DNA from 2 places in the Mesorhizobium sp. AD1-1 genome. Region 2 is predicted to be linked to the other one. Evidence: riboswitches for the same ligand, from Rfam matches in the RefSeq annotation. Region 2 holds a riboswitch; the other holds the start of a gene.
The links. Region 2 has a riboswitch for thiamine pyrophosphate ahead of LB519_RS21715 (Ykof family thiamine-binding protein). Riboswitches for the same ligand answer to the same signal wherever they lie in the genome.
Positions count from the first base shown of each region.

Region 1 (6,283 bases), on a different contig from region 2:
ACGCATGGTCTGCAACTCGCCGAGCCGGCGCATGTTGCGCTTGCGCCGCGCCGTCACGCCGTAGCGCAGCCAATGCTCTTCGCGAACGATCTGGCGGCCGAGCTTGTGCTGCTCGCGTTCTTCTTCCTCCAGAACCAGGTCGCGCCATTCCTCGAAATGGCCGAAGCCCTTGTCCAGCCTGCGGGTCTGGCCGCGATCGAGCCAGACCGTGGCGCGCGACACGCGTTCGAGGAAGCGGCGGTCGTGCGAGATGACGATCAGCGCCGAGGAGGTGCGGATGAGTTCTTCTTCCAGCCATTCGATGACCGAGAGGTCGAGATGGTTGGTCGGCTCATCGAGCAGCAGGATATCGGGCTCCGGCGCCATGACGCGGGCAAGGGCGGCGCGCCTCGCCTCGCCGCCCGACAGGTCGTTCGGACGTTCCTCACCCGACAGGCCGAGATGCTCCATCAGATAGCTGGCGCGGTAGGGATCGTCGGCGGGGCCAAGCCCGGCCTCGACATAGGCGCGGACAGTGGCAAAACCTTCCATGTCGGGCATCTGCGGCAAATAGCGGACGGTCGCCGAAGGCTGGCGGAACACTTCGCCGTCCTGCGGCTCGATCAGGCCGGCGGCGATCTTCAGCAGGGTCGACTTGCCGGACCCGTTGCGGCCGACCAGCGCGATCTTGTCGCCGGCCGAAGCCGTCAAGGCGGCGCCATCGAGCAGCGGCGTGCCGCCGAAGGTCAGTTTTATCCCGTCGAGGTTGAGAAGGGGCGGGGCCATGTCAGCTTTCAGGTAAGGGATAGGGATGAGCGAGCAGCATCGCGCGGCCATGGCCGAGCGCGATTTCGAGGCGGCCCCCGGTCTTGTCGGACTTGACCTCGTTGGAAATGGTCAGCGACGAACCGAACGCCACCTTGACGTGAGCGAGCGGCCATTTGGCGCCGGTGACGGTCAGGCCGTCGAGCTCGGAAAAGCCGAGCACCGAAAACAGCGTGCCGTCGGCATAGTCGAAGCCGGCCGTTCCGCGCAGCAGGGGGATGCCTTCCTGAGCGCCGCTGGTCAAAAGCACGTCCGTTCCCGCCTCCGCCAGCCGCAGGGCGAGCGACAGATGCAGAAAAGCGTGGTCGGCGCGCTTGCCGCCAAAGGCGCCGGCCAGCACCAGGCGGGTCGCGCCGCGCTCCAGTGCCGCGGCGACGGCAAGTTCGCCATCGGTCTGGTCCTTTTCCGCCGGGAAGGTCCGGCGCGGCACGGAAGCGAGATCGTCCGGCAGGTTCGCCGGCACCGAATCGAAATCACCCACCCACAGCTCCGGCACGAGACCCAGCAACCGCGCATGACCGATGCCGGCGTCGGCGGCGATGACGCGGGAGCCTTTGACCTGACGGTCGAGCCGTGGCGTACGGATGAGATCGCCGCCAAGCAGGATGGTGAATGTGCTCATATCGTGTGGCCCTTACCAGCCCGGCACGGGAAACGGAAGGCGGCAAACTCCCGCTTGCATGGCGGATCGGCCCGGCCTATGTGTCGAAACGCTCTAACGGGGTGCCGGACGCGATCTTCGCGGACCGGCTGAGAGGCAGTCTCGCCAACCCGCTGAACCTGATCCGGTTTGTACCGGCGGAGGGATTAGACGTTTCGGACAGTCCGACGCCTCAATTCCTTTCAATTCAAACGAAGGAGGCGCCGATGCGCACGCTTTTATACGCTCTTGTTTCAGCAACGGTCGTGGCCTTGTCCGGGCCCGCCTTGGCCAAGGACAAGCTCACCGTCTACACCTATGAGAGTTTCACCGCCGACTGGGGTCCGGGTCCCGTGGTGAAGAAGGAGTTCGAGGCCGAATGCGGCTGCGACGTCGACTTCGTCTCGGTCGCCGATGGCGTCGCGCTGCTCAACCGCGTCAGATTGGAAGGCGCATCGACCAAGGCCGATATCGTGCTTGGCCTGGATACCAATCTCACCGCCGATGCCAAGGCGTCAGGCTTGTTCGCGCCGCATGGCGCGGTGACGGATGTCAATGTGCCGGGCGGCTGGAGCGACGACACTTTTGTCCCCTTCGACTACGGCTATTTCGCTGTCGTCTACGACACGCAGAAGATGAAGACGCCGCCGGAGAGCCTGAAGGAGCTGATCGAAGGCAGTGCCAACGACAAGATCGTCATCCAGGACCCGCGCACCTCGACGCCAGGCCTCGGCCTGCTTCTTTGGGTCAAGTCGGTCTATGGCGACAAGGCACCCGAGGCCTGGGCCAAGCTCAAGGCCAAGGTGCTGACCGTGACGCCGGGCTGGAGCGAGGCCTATGGGCTGTTCACCAAGGGCGAGGCGCCGATGGTGCTGTCCTACACGACGTCGCCAGCCTACCACATGGTCGCCGAGAACACGGAGCGCTACCAGGCGGCCTCCTTCGAGGAGGGCGAGTATCTGCAGATCGAGGTGGCGGGTATCACCACGACAGGAGCCAAGAATCCGCTGGCGGCCAAGTTCATGGCCTTCATGACCGGGCCGAAATTCCAGGATGCCATCCCCGAGACCAACTGGATGTTCCCGGCAGGCAAGACCGACAAGCCGCTCAATCCGGCCTTCGACAAACTGGTCAAGCCAACGAAGACCTTGCTGTTCAGCCCGCAAGAGGTCGCTGCCAACCGCGAGGCCTGGGTCGATGAATGGCTGGCGGCGATGAGCAAGTAGGCAGCGCGATGGCGCCGGCGCATTCCACGGATTCCCGCGTCAGTGCCGGCATTGTCGCGCTCGCTGCAATCGCGCTGCTGATCGGCGGCGCGTTTGCCGGCCTGCTTTTCGAGGGCGCCCATGATTTCTCGGGCGCCTGGGCAGCCTTCGATCCCTATCTGCTTCGCGTCATTCGCTTCACGCTCTGGCAAGCGGTCCTGTCGACGCTGCTTTCGGTCATCCCGGGGCTGTTTGTGGCGCGCGCTCTGTCGCGGCATCCACGTTTCTTCGGCCGCGCCTTCATCCTGCAGATCTTCGCCGTGCCATTGGCGCTGCCGGCCATCGTTGCAGCGCTCGGCATCCTGGCGCTTTATGGCCGTGCCGGCTATTTCGCCGGCGTGCTTGCCGTTATCGGCGGCGGAAGCTGGCCGGGCATCTATGGCCTGTCCGGCATTCTCGTCGCCCATGTCTTCTTCAACCTGCCGCTGGCGACGCGGCTGTTCCTCGAGGCGCTGCAGACCATACCGGCCGACCAATGGCGGCTGGCGAGCCAACTCGGCATGGCGGCCCGGCCGGCGTTCCGGCTGATCGAATGGCCAACGCTGCGCGCCGCACTGCCCGGCGTCGCCGGGCTGGTCTTCATGCTCTGCATCACATCCTTCACGATCGTGCTGACGCTCGGCGGCGGGCCGGCCGCGACGACGCTTGAGGTCGGCATCTACCAGGCGCTGCGCTTCGATTTCGATCCCGCGCGGGCCGTTGCACTGACGCTGCTGCAGATCGCCTTGACCTTTATCGTGGTGCTGGCACTGACGCGGCTAGGCGCCAATGTGGTCGGCGACACCAATTTGCCGGTCGCGCAACGCCGCTATCTTTCGGTCAATCGGAGCGAGACCTGGTTGAACGCGCTACTCATCGTCCTGGCGCTGCTGTTCGTTGTCGGGCCGATGGCGGCAACCGTGATGGCCGGATTGAGTGCCGATCTCGCCCGCTTGGCCGGCGAGGCCACTGTCCGGCAGGCAACGCTGACCAGCGCGGCGCTCGCCTTCCTGTCGGCGCTGCTTTCGGTGATGCTGTCGCTGGCGCTGACCATGGCGCGGCGGGCACTGGCGCTGAACCGCCGTGCCGGCGCAAAGACACTGCTCGAACACGCCACCGATACAGGCGCCGGTTTTGTCCTGGTCGTGCCGCCGATCGTCGTCGGCGCCGGCTGGTTCCTGTTGTTGCGCCATGTCGGCGATGTCTTCGCCATCGCTCCGGTCATGGTCGTCACCGTCAACGCGGTGATGGCGATGCCGTTTGCGCTCCGCGCCGTGCGTCCCGCCTATGATGCAGCGAGCGAGCGTCACGAACGGCTCTGTGCACAGCTCGGCATTGCGGGCTGGAACCGGCTGATGCTGGTCGACTGGCCGTCGCTGCGGCGACCGCTCGCCACGGCCTTCGCTTTCGCCATGGCGCTGTCGCTCGGCGATCTCGGTGTCATTGCCTTGTTCGGCAGTGATTCCGTGCAGACATTGCCCTACCTTCTTCTGGCTCGGATGGGCAGCTACCGCACCGAGGATGCCGCCGGCCTCGCACTGCTGCTCGGCCTCGTCTGTCTCGCGTTGGTCGTGGCGGCGCACTGGCTGGGAAGGGAGGAGGTCCGTGATGCGTGAAAAGGCGGCCAACGGGCTCGCGAAGGGCGCGCCGGTGCGGCTGGACAAAGTGTCGTTCAGCTATGGCAGCTATGGCGAGGCGCCGCTTGTTTTCGATGTCGAGTTTGCCGCGGCGACGATCACCGCCATCATGGGGCCGAGCGGTTCGGGCAAGTCGACGCTGCTCAATCTGGTCGCCGGCTTCGAGACCCCACGGTCGGGCCGCGTGCTGATCGGCGGTGTCGATGTCAGCGCCGAGCCGGCCTCGGCGCGGCCGGTGTCGATGGTGTTCCAGGAGAACAATCTCTTCGCGCATCTTTCCGTCGAGCAGAATGTCGGGCTCGGCCGCTCGCCATCCCTGCGGCTGACCGAGGCGGACCGCGCTGCGGTCGCCGAGGCGCTTGCGCGCACCGGTCTTGCGGGCAAGGAGAAACGCCTGCCGCGCGAGCTCTCGGGGGGCGAACGCCAGCGCGTCGCCCTGGCCCGCGTGCTGGTGCGCGACCGACCGGTGTTGCTGCTCGACGAGCCCTTCGCTTCGCTCGGACCGGCTTTGCGCGACGAGATGCTGGACCTGGTTGCCGCCGTTCATGCCGAACGCGCCATGACAGTGCTGTTCGTCACCCACCAGCCGGAGGATGCACGCCGCATCGGCGAGCATATGGTGTTTGTCGACAATGGGTTGGTCGCCGCCACCGGCAAGGCTGATGATTTCTTTGCCGGGGCTGGTCCGGAGGCGTTCCGGCGCTATATCGGCGCGGGTGCCGGATATTCCACATCACGCGATGTTGCCCGGAAGCGGACATAATTTACGGTCAAACCGGCTCCAGGCGATGTGGCGTTTGCTTGCCATGACCGGGGGAGTGTGGCTAGGTCCGCCCTACCGGTCCGGCACAGGCCGTGATTTGCCTGCAGTATCCGGCGCCCGCCCCTGGGATGGGCCGCGGATACTGCAGCAGTTTGAGATATGGCACGTGAACATTCTGAAGATCGTCCCCGATTTTCAATGTCATGTGCCGGGACCCGAAAGGAAGCCGTTCTGGCGATCGGCGCTAACACATTGGGAATGAAACCGCTGGCGCGCTTTCTCGCGCTGGCCGGCTTTGCCGTGGCGTTGGCAAGCTGCCAGATGTTCACGCCGCCGGAGGTTCAGGAATCCGGCTTCCAGCCTTCCGACAAGCCGATCACGGTGGACAATGTCGGCGCCAACAACAAGCTCGCCGAATTGGCCAGGGCGCAGCATCCGCGCATCCTGGCGACCTATGGCGGCGAATATTCCGATCCCAAGCTCGAGCGCATGGTCGCCAAGGTGGTCGGTAGTTTGACGGTGGTGTCCGCCAACCCGACACAGACCTATCGCATCACCATTTTGAATTCGCCCAATGTCAATGCCTTCGCGCTGCCGGGCGGCTATCTCTACATCACGCGCGGCCTCCTGGCGCTGGCCAATGATTCGGCCGAGCTTGCCGCTGTCATCGCGCATGAGATGGGCCACGTCACCGCCAATCACGGCTTGCAGCGCCAGCAACTCGAGGCAGAGGAAGGCCTGGCGACCAAGGTGGTTTCCGATGTGCTCGGCGACAGCCCGACCGCCAAGGCGGCGTTGATCCGCGGCAAGCTGAGGCTCGCGCAATTCTCGCGCAACCAGGAGCTGGAAGCCGACGCCATCGGCATCAAGTCGATCGGCGAGGCCGGCTACGATCCTTTCGCCGCCGGCCGCTTCCTGCAATCAATGTCGGCCTACACGGATTTCCGCTCGATCAGCGGCGCCACCGACGCCAGCCTCGACTTCCTGGCCACGCACCCCAATACGCCGCAGCGCATCGATCTGGCGCAGCGCCATGCCCGCCAGTTCGGCGCGCCGGGCGTCGGCACGCGCGACCGCGATTCCTTCCTCGCCGGCATAGACGGCCTGCTCTATGGCGACACGCCGGAAGAAGGCTATGTGCGCGGCGAAACCTTCCTGCATCCGGGCCTTGGCGTTTCGTTCACGGTACCGGACG
Region 1 covers NZ_JAIUGP010000002.1:38,325-44,607, reverse strand. The annotation lists gene LB519_RS03690 (ABC-F family ATP-binding cassette domain-containing protein) at 1-765, opposite strand, end outside; gene LB519_RS03685 (thiamine diphosphokinase) at 767-1,426, opposite strand; TPP riboswitch at 1,514-1,628, shown strand; gene thiB (thiamine ABC transporter substrate binding subunit) at 1,672-2,670, shown strand; gene thiP (thiamine/thiamine pyrophosphate ABC transporter permease) at 2,679-4,304, shown strand; gene thiQ (thiamine ABC transporter ATP-binding protein) at 4,297-5,088, shown strand; gene LB519_RS03665 (M48 family metalloprotease) at 5,347-6,283, shown strand, end outside.
Region 1: another riboswitch for thiamine pyrophosphate. It lies ahead of thiB (thiamine ABC transporter substrate binding subunit); the one in region 2 lies ahead of LB519_RS21715 (Ykof family thiamine-binding protein).

Region 2 (6,283 bases):
TGACAAGCCCTCGATCTTCACCGAACTGAACATGCAGTACGCCCCCTGGATCACCAAGGAGCGGCTGCGCGAGCATGGCATATTGCTGGTCTGGCCCGGGCGCGATGTGCCATCTTATCTGCAGGCGTGGGTGGGCGACATCCCGGTCAAAACCGTTCTTTTCGACTGGTCGCTCAAGGCGCCGCCGGTGGCGATCAGCTTCGCCGCCATTCCGCCTGGCGCGCGGCAGTTGCCGGGTGCTATCGACGGCCTCGCCCGACCGAGCAACTGAAGCAGATCCGCCGGTCCGCTGGACGAAGCAGGTGACAATGCCCATCTATGTCCAGACAAACTTGCCTTGAGGAGACGTGATATGGCGACTTCGACCGAACGCGCAGTCCTTGCCGGTGGCTGCTTCTGGGGTATGCAGGATTTGATACGGCGCTATCCCGGCGTCATTTCCACCCGTGTCGGCTACAGCGGCGGCGACGTGCCCAACGCCACCTACCGCAACCACGGCAGCCATGCCGAAGCCATCGAGATCAATTTCGATCCGGCCATCATAAGCTATCGCACGCTGCTGGAACGCTTCTTCCAGATCCACGATCCGACGACCCGCAACCGCCAGGGCAACGATGTCGGGACGAGTTATCGCTCGGCGATCTATTACACCAGCGACGAACAGAAGCGCATCGCCGAGGACACGATCGCCGATGTCGATGCCTCGGGCCTGTGGCCGGGCAAGGTCGTCACCGAAGTCGCACCCGTTGGCCCCTTCTGGGAAGCCGAGCCCGAGCATCAGGACTATCTGGAGAAATATCCCAACGGATACACCTGCCACTTCGTCAGGCCGGGGTGGAAGCTGCCGGTTCGGGAAAAAGCGGTGCCGTAGTTTCACTGATACGACAGGATTTGAGAAGCCGCGGAGCGCTCGCTCCGCGGCTTCTTTTCATTGCAATTCCTACTTGCCGCAATGGTTGTCGTTAACTGTCGGCGCGGTGGTGCCCGGCGACGTACCACTGGCATCGGGCTGTGCGCCCTGCGGATGGGCAGGGCAATTTTCATCCGCGTTTGAATTCGTGGCGCCCGGTGCTACCGTCGTACTGTTGGTCGTGCCGGGGTCTACCGTGTTCGGCGAAGCCGGCGTATTTGGGTCGACGGTGACCGACTTGCCGCTGCCGCCGGATCCGTCGGTGCCGCTTGTGCCATTGCTCTGCGCCATGGCCGATGTCGCCAGGCCAATGGTGAGCGCCGAAGCTGCGAGGATTTTCATGAACATGGTTTGTCTCCATTGTCTGTGAACTCGTCGCGTAGCGACTGGTGGGACAACCTCGCGGCCTGGTGAAGGTTCCCGATAAATTCTCGCGCCGGCAGAGCCAGCCGCTCCCGCCCTGGCGCAATGCTTTTGGCGCAGTGCGATAAAAAAACGGCTTTTCCTTCAACTCGAATGATGCTTTAAGGCGCACATCCACAGGGGTGCTCCGTACGGTCGGGGCTGAGACGGGGGCGGCAAGCCCACAGACCCTAGAAGCTGATCTGGGTAATACCAGCGGAGCGAGGCGGGCGATGTTTTCAGGCGCACAGATTTCCCTATATCCCATGACCGACGATTTCGTCGGTGTCATCCTTGGCGCGCTCGGTGCGCTCGATCCCTGGCGCGACAAACTCAGGATCGAGACCGACGACATCTCGACCTTGCTGGTCGGGCCGCCCGAAGTGCTGTTTCCTGCCATGCGCGACCTCTTCGTGGCGGCGGCACGCAGCGGCAAACATTGCGTGTTGTCGGCCACCATCTCGCGCGGCTGCCCTGGCGAGCCGGACGATCCGATCTGCCGCTCCGATGCGTTTGGCGGGCCCGTCGGTCCACTCGGCCCGCGCAAGGACGCGGCCATCGAGGCGGTGCGCAATGCTGCTGCCACCGGCCAGCCTGCGGCGGCGCAGTTCTCGCTCTATGTGATGGGCACAGACGACCACATGGACGAGATCTACGGCTGCATAGACTTTCTCAAGCAGTCCGGCGTCTATGAGCGCTCCAAACATTTCTGCACGAAACTGCGCGGTGATGCCGGTGCGATCTTTTCGGCGCTGGACGAGGCTTTCTGCCGTTTCGGACCAGGCGCTGGCCACGTAACCCTCGACGTCACGGTCTCGGCCAACAGCCCGTCGGCCGTCTGAAGCCGCGCCGCTCTCGCGGCCGTCAAAGGTTATCTCCCGTGGTCTCATCATCAGTCGCTTCGCGCCCGATCGCGAGCTTTCTCGTCAAGGCAATGCCGGCCATGATCTCGGCCGGTTTGCTCCTGCTGGCGTGGGAGCTTTATGCCACCTATTCCGGCATCAGGGCCACGATACTGCCGGCGCCGTCACGCGTCTTCGAGCAAGCGATGCTCAATCGCGAGGCGCTGGCCGACAATGCCGTTCCGACCATCCGTGCCACGCTTCTTGGCTTTGCCTGTTCGCTCAGCGCAGCCTTCGTGCTGTCGATGCTGGTCGACTTCTTCCAGCCGCTGCGGCGTGCGTTGTTTCCCGTCTTCATCGTCAGCCAGACCTTGCCGCTGGTGGCGATCGCGCCGCTGGTGGTGCTGTGGTTCGGCTTCGGGCTGGCGCCCAAGATCATGCTGGTGGCGCTGGTCACCTTCTTTCCGATGCTGGTCGCATTGGTCGAAGGCTATGAGGCGACCGAGGCCGAGATCGGGCAAATGCTGCGCGCCATGGGGGCAGGGCGCTGGCGCATCTTCCTGCTCGCGCGGCTGCCTTCGGCGCTGCCTTACTTCTTTGCCGGGTTGAGGATCTCCATCACCTATGCGGTGGTCGGCGCCATCTTCGCCGAGTATGCCGGTGCCGCAAAGGGACTGGGCATCTACATGCTCAACGCCAAAAACAATTTCCGTCCTGATCTGGTTCTTGCCGCCGTCGGTGTCAGCGCGGCGCTGACCCTTGTCCTGTTCGGGTTGACCGTGTTGCTGCAGCGTCTTGCCATGCCCTGGGAGCGAGCCGGCAGGGAAACTGCCGGGAAGGGGGCCTGGCGATGAGCCGGCTCGAACTGCGGCATGTGCACAAGGCGTTCGGTGGCCTCGACGTGCTGGCCGATATTTCGCTCAGCGTCGGCGCTGGTGAGTTCGTCTCGATCCTTGGACCCTCGGGTGCCGGCAAGTCGACGCTGTTCCAGCTTCTGACCGGCGCCGAGCATGGCGAGGGCGAGATGTTGTTCGACGGCGCGCGGCTCGACGACCACGGCAGGCACTTCGCCTTCATGCCGCAGCGCGACGCGCTGATGCCATGGCGGCGCATCCTCGACAACACGACGCTCGGGCTCGAAGTGCAAGGTATGAGGAGACAGGCGGCGCGGGCGCGCGTTGCGCCGTTGTTTGCCGAATTCGGGCTTGCCGGCTTCGAGCGGCATTTTCCCGCGCAGCTGTCCGGCGGCATGCGCCAGCGCGCGGCCTTGCTGCGCACCGTGGTGCAGAAGCGCGACATGCTCCTGCTCGACGAGCCTTTCGGCGCGCTCGATGCGCTGACCCGCACCGCCATGCAGCGCTGGCTCGAACAGATGTGGCGGCATCATCGCTGGACGGCGCTCTTGATCACCCATGACGTGCGCGAAGCCGTGTTCCTGTCCGACCGCATCTATGTGCTGTCGGCGCGCCCGGCCCGCATCGTGCGTGAAATCAGGGTGCCGTTGCCGCGCCCGCGCAGCCTTGGCGGCGATGCCGCGCGCCAGGCAAGCGCGCTCGAGGCCGAAATCCTCGACATCATCCTCAACCCCAATCCATCCAAAGGACACGATCATGACTGACTTGACGCGCCGGCAGGCCTTGTTGCTGACCCTTGCCACCGGCCTTCCCTTGATTGCCGGAACGCGTCGGGCTCGAGCACAATCGGCGGCACAAAAGGTCACCGTCGCCCTCGACTGGACGGTCAACACCAACCACATCGGACTGTTCGTTGCCCGCGACAAAGGGTTTTATCGCGAGGCCGGACTCGAGGTCGACATCCTGCCCTACAGCGATACCGGTGCTGGCACGCTGGTCGCAAACCGCGTCGCCGATTTCGGCATCAACGGCACCATCAGCCTGTTCACCCAGAGAACCGCCGGGGCGGATCTGAAGGGCGTCTATGCGGTGGTGCAGTCCGAAACAGGCCGCGTGGTCTTCAATGCGGCACGCAACGAGATCAAAAGCCCAAGAAGCCTCGACGGCTTGATCTATGGCGGCTTCGGCAGTGCCTGGGAAAACGCGCTGATATCGACCATCATCCGCCACGACGGCGGCAAGGGCGATTTCGAGACGGTGACGCTCGGCACCTCAGCCTATGAGGCGCTGGCCAATGGGTCGGTCGATTTCACGCTCGAAGTCTCGACCTGGGAGGGTGTCGAAGCCGAGCTCAGGGGCGTCAAGCAGCGCAGCTTCGTCTATGCCGATTATGGCGTGCCTGACGAGCACACGACGCTGATCTCTTCGAGCGAAGCCTATCTCCAGGCCAATCCCAAGCCTGCGGCCGACTTCGTTCAGGCGACGCGACGCGGCTACCAGTTCGCTGTCGACCACCCCGACGATGCGGCAACCCTGCTGATCGCTGCAAACAAGGATGCCTTGACCAATCCGGCGCTGATCCACGCCTCGCTGAAGGCATTGATCGACGGCCATTATCTACGCAGCCAAAGCGGGGCCATCGGGACGATGGATCCGGCCAAGATGGAAGCGATTGGCGACTATCTCTTCGCCTCCGGCATTCTGCGCGATTCCGACGGCAAGCTGGTTGCTCGACGCCCGGATTTCGGGAGCTATTTCCGCAACGACTATCTGAGCTAGTCTGGCAAAACCAAATGACATGGGTCGCCAGTCTTTCTGGGCGACCGCGTGGAGCAGGTCGTCTGGAAGCGGCGCCCTGGCTCCCCGACAGCCAGTTTAAGACCGATCTGATCTTGTTGATTAACTGCCCGGCAATGGTTGCGTGCAAAGGTCGCCCTGAGGGATCATTGGGGTGTCTGCATTGCTCATATCAAAAAGCGAGGCGCTTTCGCACGTCAGTGACGGCACGATTCTGTCCGCAGCCCGAAAGCGTGAGATCCTGGTGGATTTGCGCGAAGGTTTCTTTCGGATCTGCGCGCTGGCCTTCGCGGGCATGTTCGTCTACCGCGGCGTGTATCACCTGATGCTCGACCCGACGCGCATCAATGTGGCGCTGGTGGCGATTTCCGAGATCCTGACCTTTACCTGGCTGCTTCTGTCGCGTCGGCCGAAGGTTCGCGACTGGAACCCGCTCACGGTGGTTGTCTCCGTGATCGCCAGCTTCGGTGTCGGTTTCATCGACCTGGAGCCGGGCGTGGCGATCATCCCGGTCCATGTTGCGGCGCCGCTGCAGGCCCTGGCGTTGGGGTTCGTGATCTGGGGAAAGATATCGCTGGGGCGTTCTTTCGCCATTCTGCCGGGCAATCGCGGCGTGATGACAGGCGGTGCCTACCGTCTGGTGCGGCATCCGATCTATGCCGGCTATCTTGCCGGCCATGTCCTGTTCCTGCTATCGGCCTTTTCCTTCTACAATCTAGCCGTCTACGCGGTGATCACCTTCTTCCAGGTGCACCGCATCCTGCGCGAAGAGGCGCTGCTGGCCGCCACGCCGGAGTACCGGGACTATATGAAGCGCGTCCACTACAGGCTGTTCTACGGCGTCGTTTGACAAGCGCCCCGGCGCGCAGCAACCACACTGGCAACGTTGATCGTCAATAGACCTGCGCATTGTTTGTGCAAACTAATGTTACAACTTTATTATTTCAGAAATTTTGAGATATATATACCACACTTCAATTTCAGTATTCTCTCTGTGAAGCTGAAACTCACTACCTCGCGTAATTGCTTCTGCAATCGGCTTCTCGCCATCTCCGGCCGATCGGAAAGCCCGCCACGCTGGTGGGCTTTCTGCGGTCCACAGGCGTGCCGGAATTAAATCCTGGTTGCCGTCACCTGGATGGCCGTTTCTGTTGCTGGCGTGACTTCTTCCGCGCGATGCCCGCCACAATCGCGGAACGGTAGGCCTTTGGAGCGCTCGTCTTTTGAACATCGCAGCTGCGACGTTCAACCCTATGGCGGCGGCGGCCTTGGGCTCGTGCTGCTCATCGTCATCGTGCTTGTCGTGCTCGGGCGCATCTAGCCGGGTTATCGCCAACTGATCGCAATCTCGTGAGCGCCCCAATGTCGGCGTGCACCGGATTGTGATGCAGGCAAGCCGGCTTGTGATCCTGCACTCTGCAAAACTTTCGTATGGTCATTGCGGTCCACACCCCCCCGTGGAAACAAGAGGAGAGGGT
Region 2 covers NZ_JAIUGP010000012.1:86,825-93,107, reverse strand. The annotation lists gene LB519_RS21730 (glycosyltransferase family 39 protein) at 1-271, shown strand, start outside; gene msrA (peptide-methionine (S)-S-oxide reductase MsrA) at 353-871, shown strand; gene LB519_RS21720 (hypothetical protein) at 941-1,258, opposite strand; TPP riboswitch at 1,442-1,555, shown strand; gene LB519_RS21715 (Ykof family thiamine-binding protein) at 1,546-2,154, shown strand; gene LB519_RS21710 (ABC transporter permease) at 2,247-3,008, shown strand; gene LB519_RS21705 (ABC transporter ATP-binding protein) at 3,005-3,772, shown strand; gene LB519_RS21700 (ABC transporter substrate-binding protein) at 3,765-4,787, shown strand; gene LB519_RS21695 (methyltransferase family protein) at 4,960-5,655, shown strand; gene LB519_RS21690 (DUF3309 family protein) at 6,013-6,126, shown strand.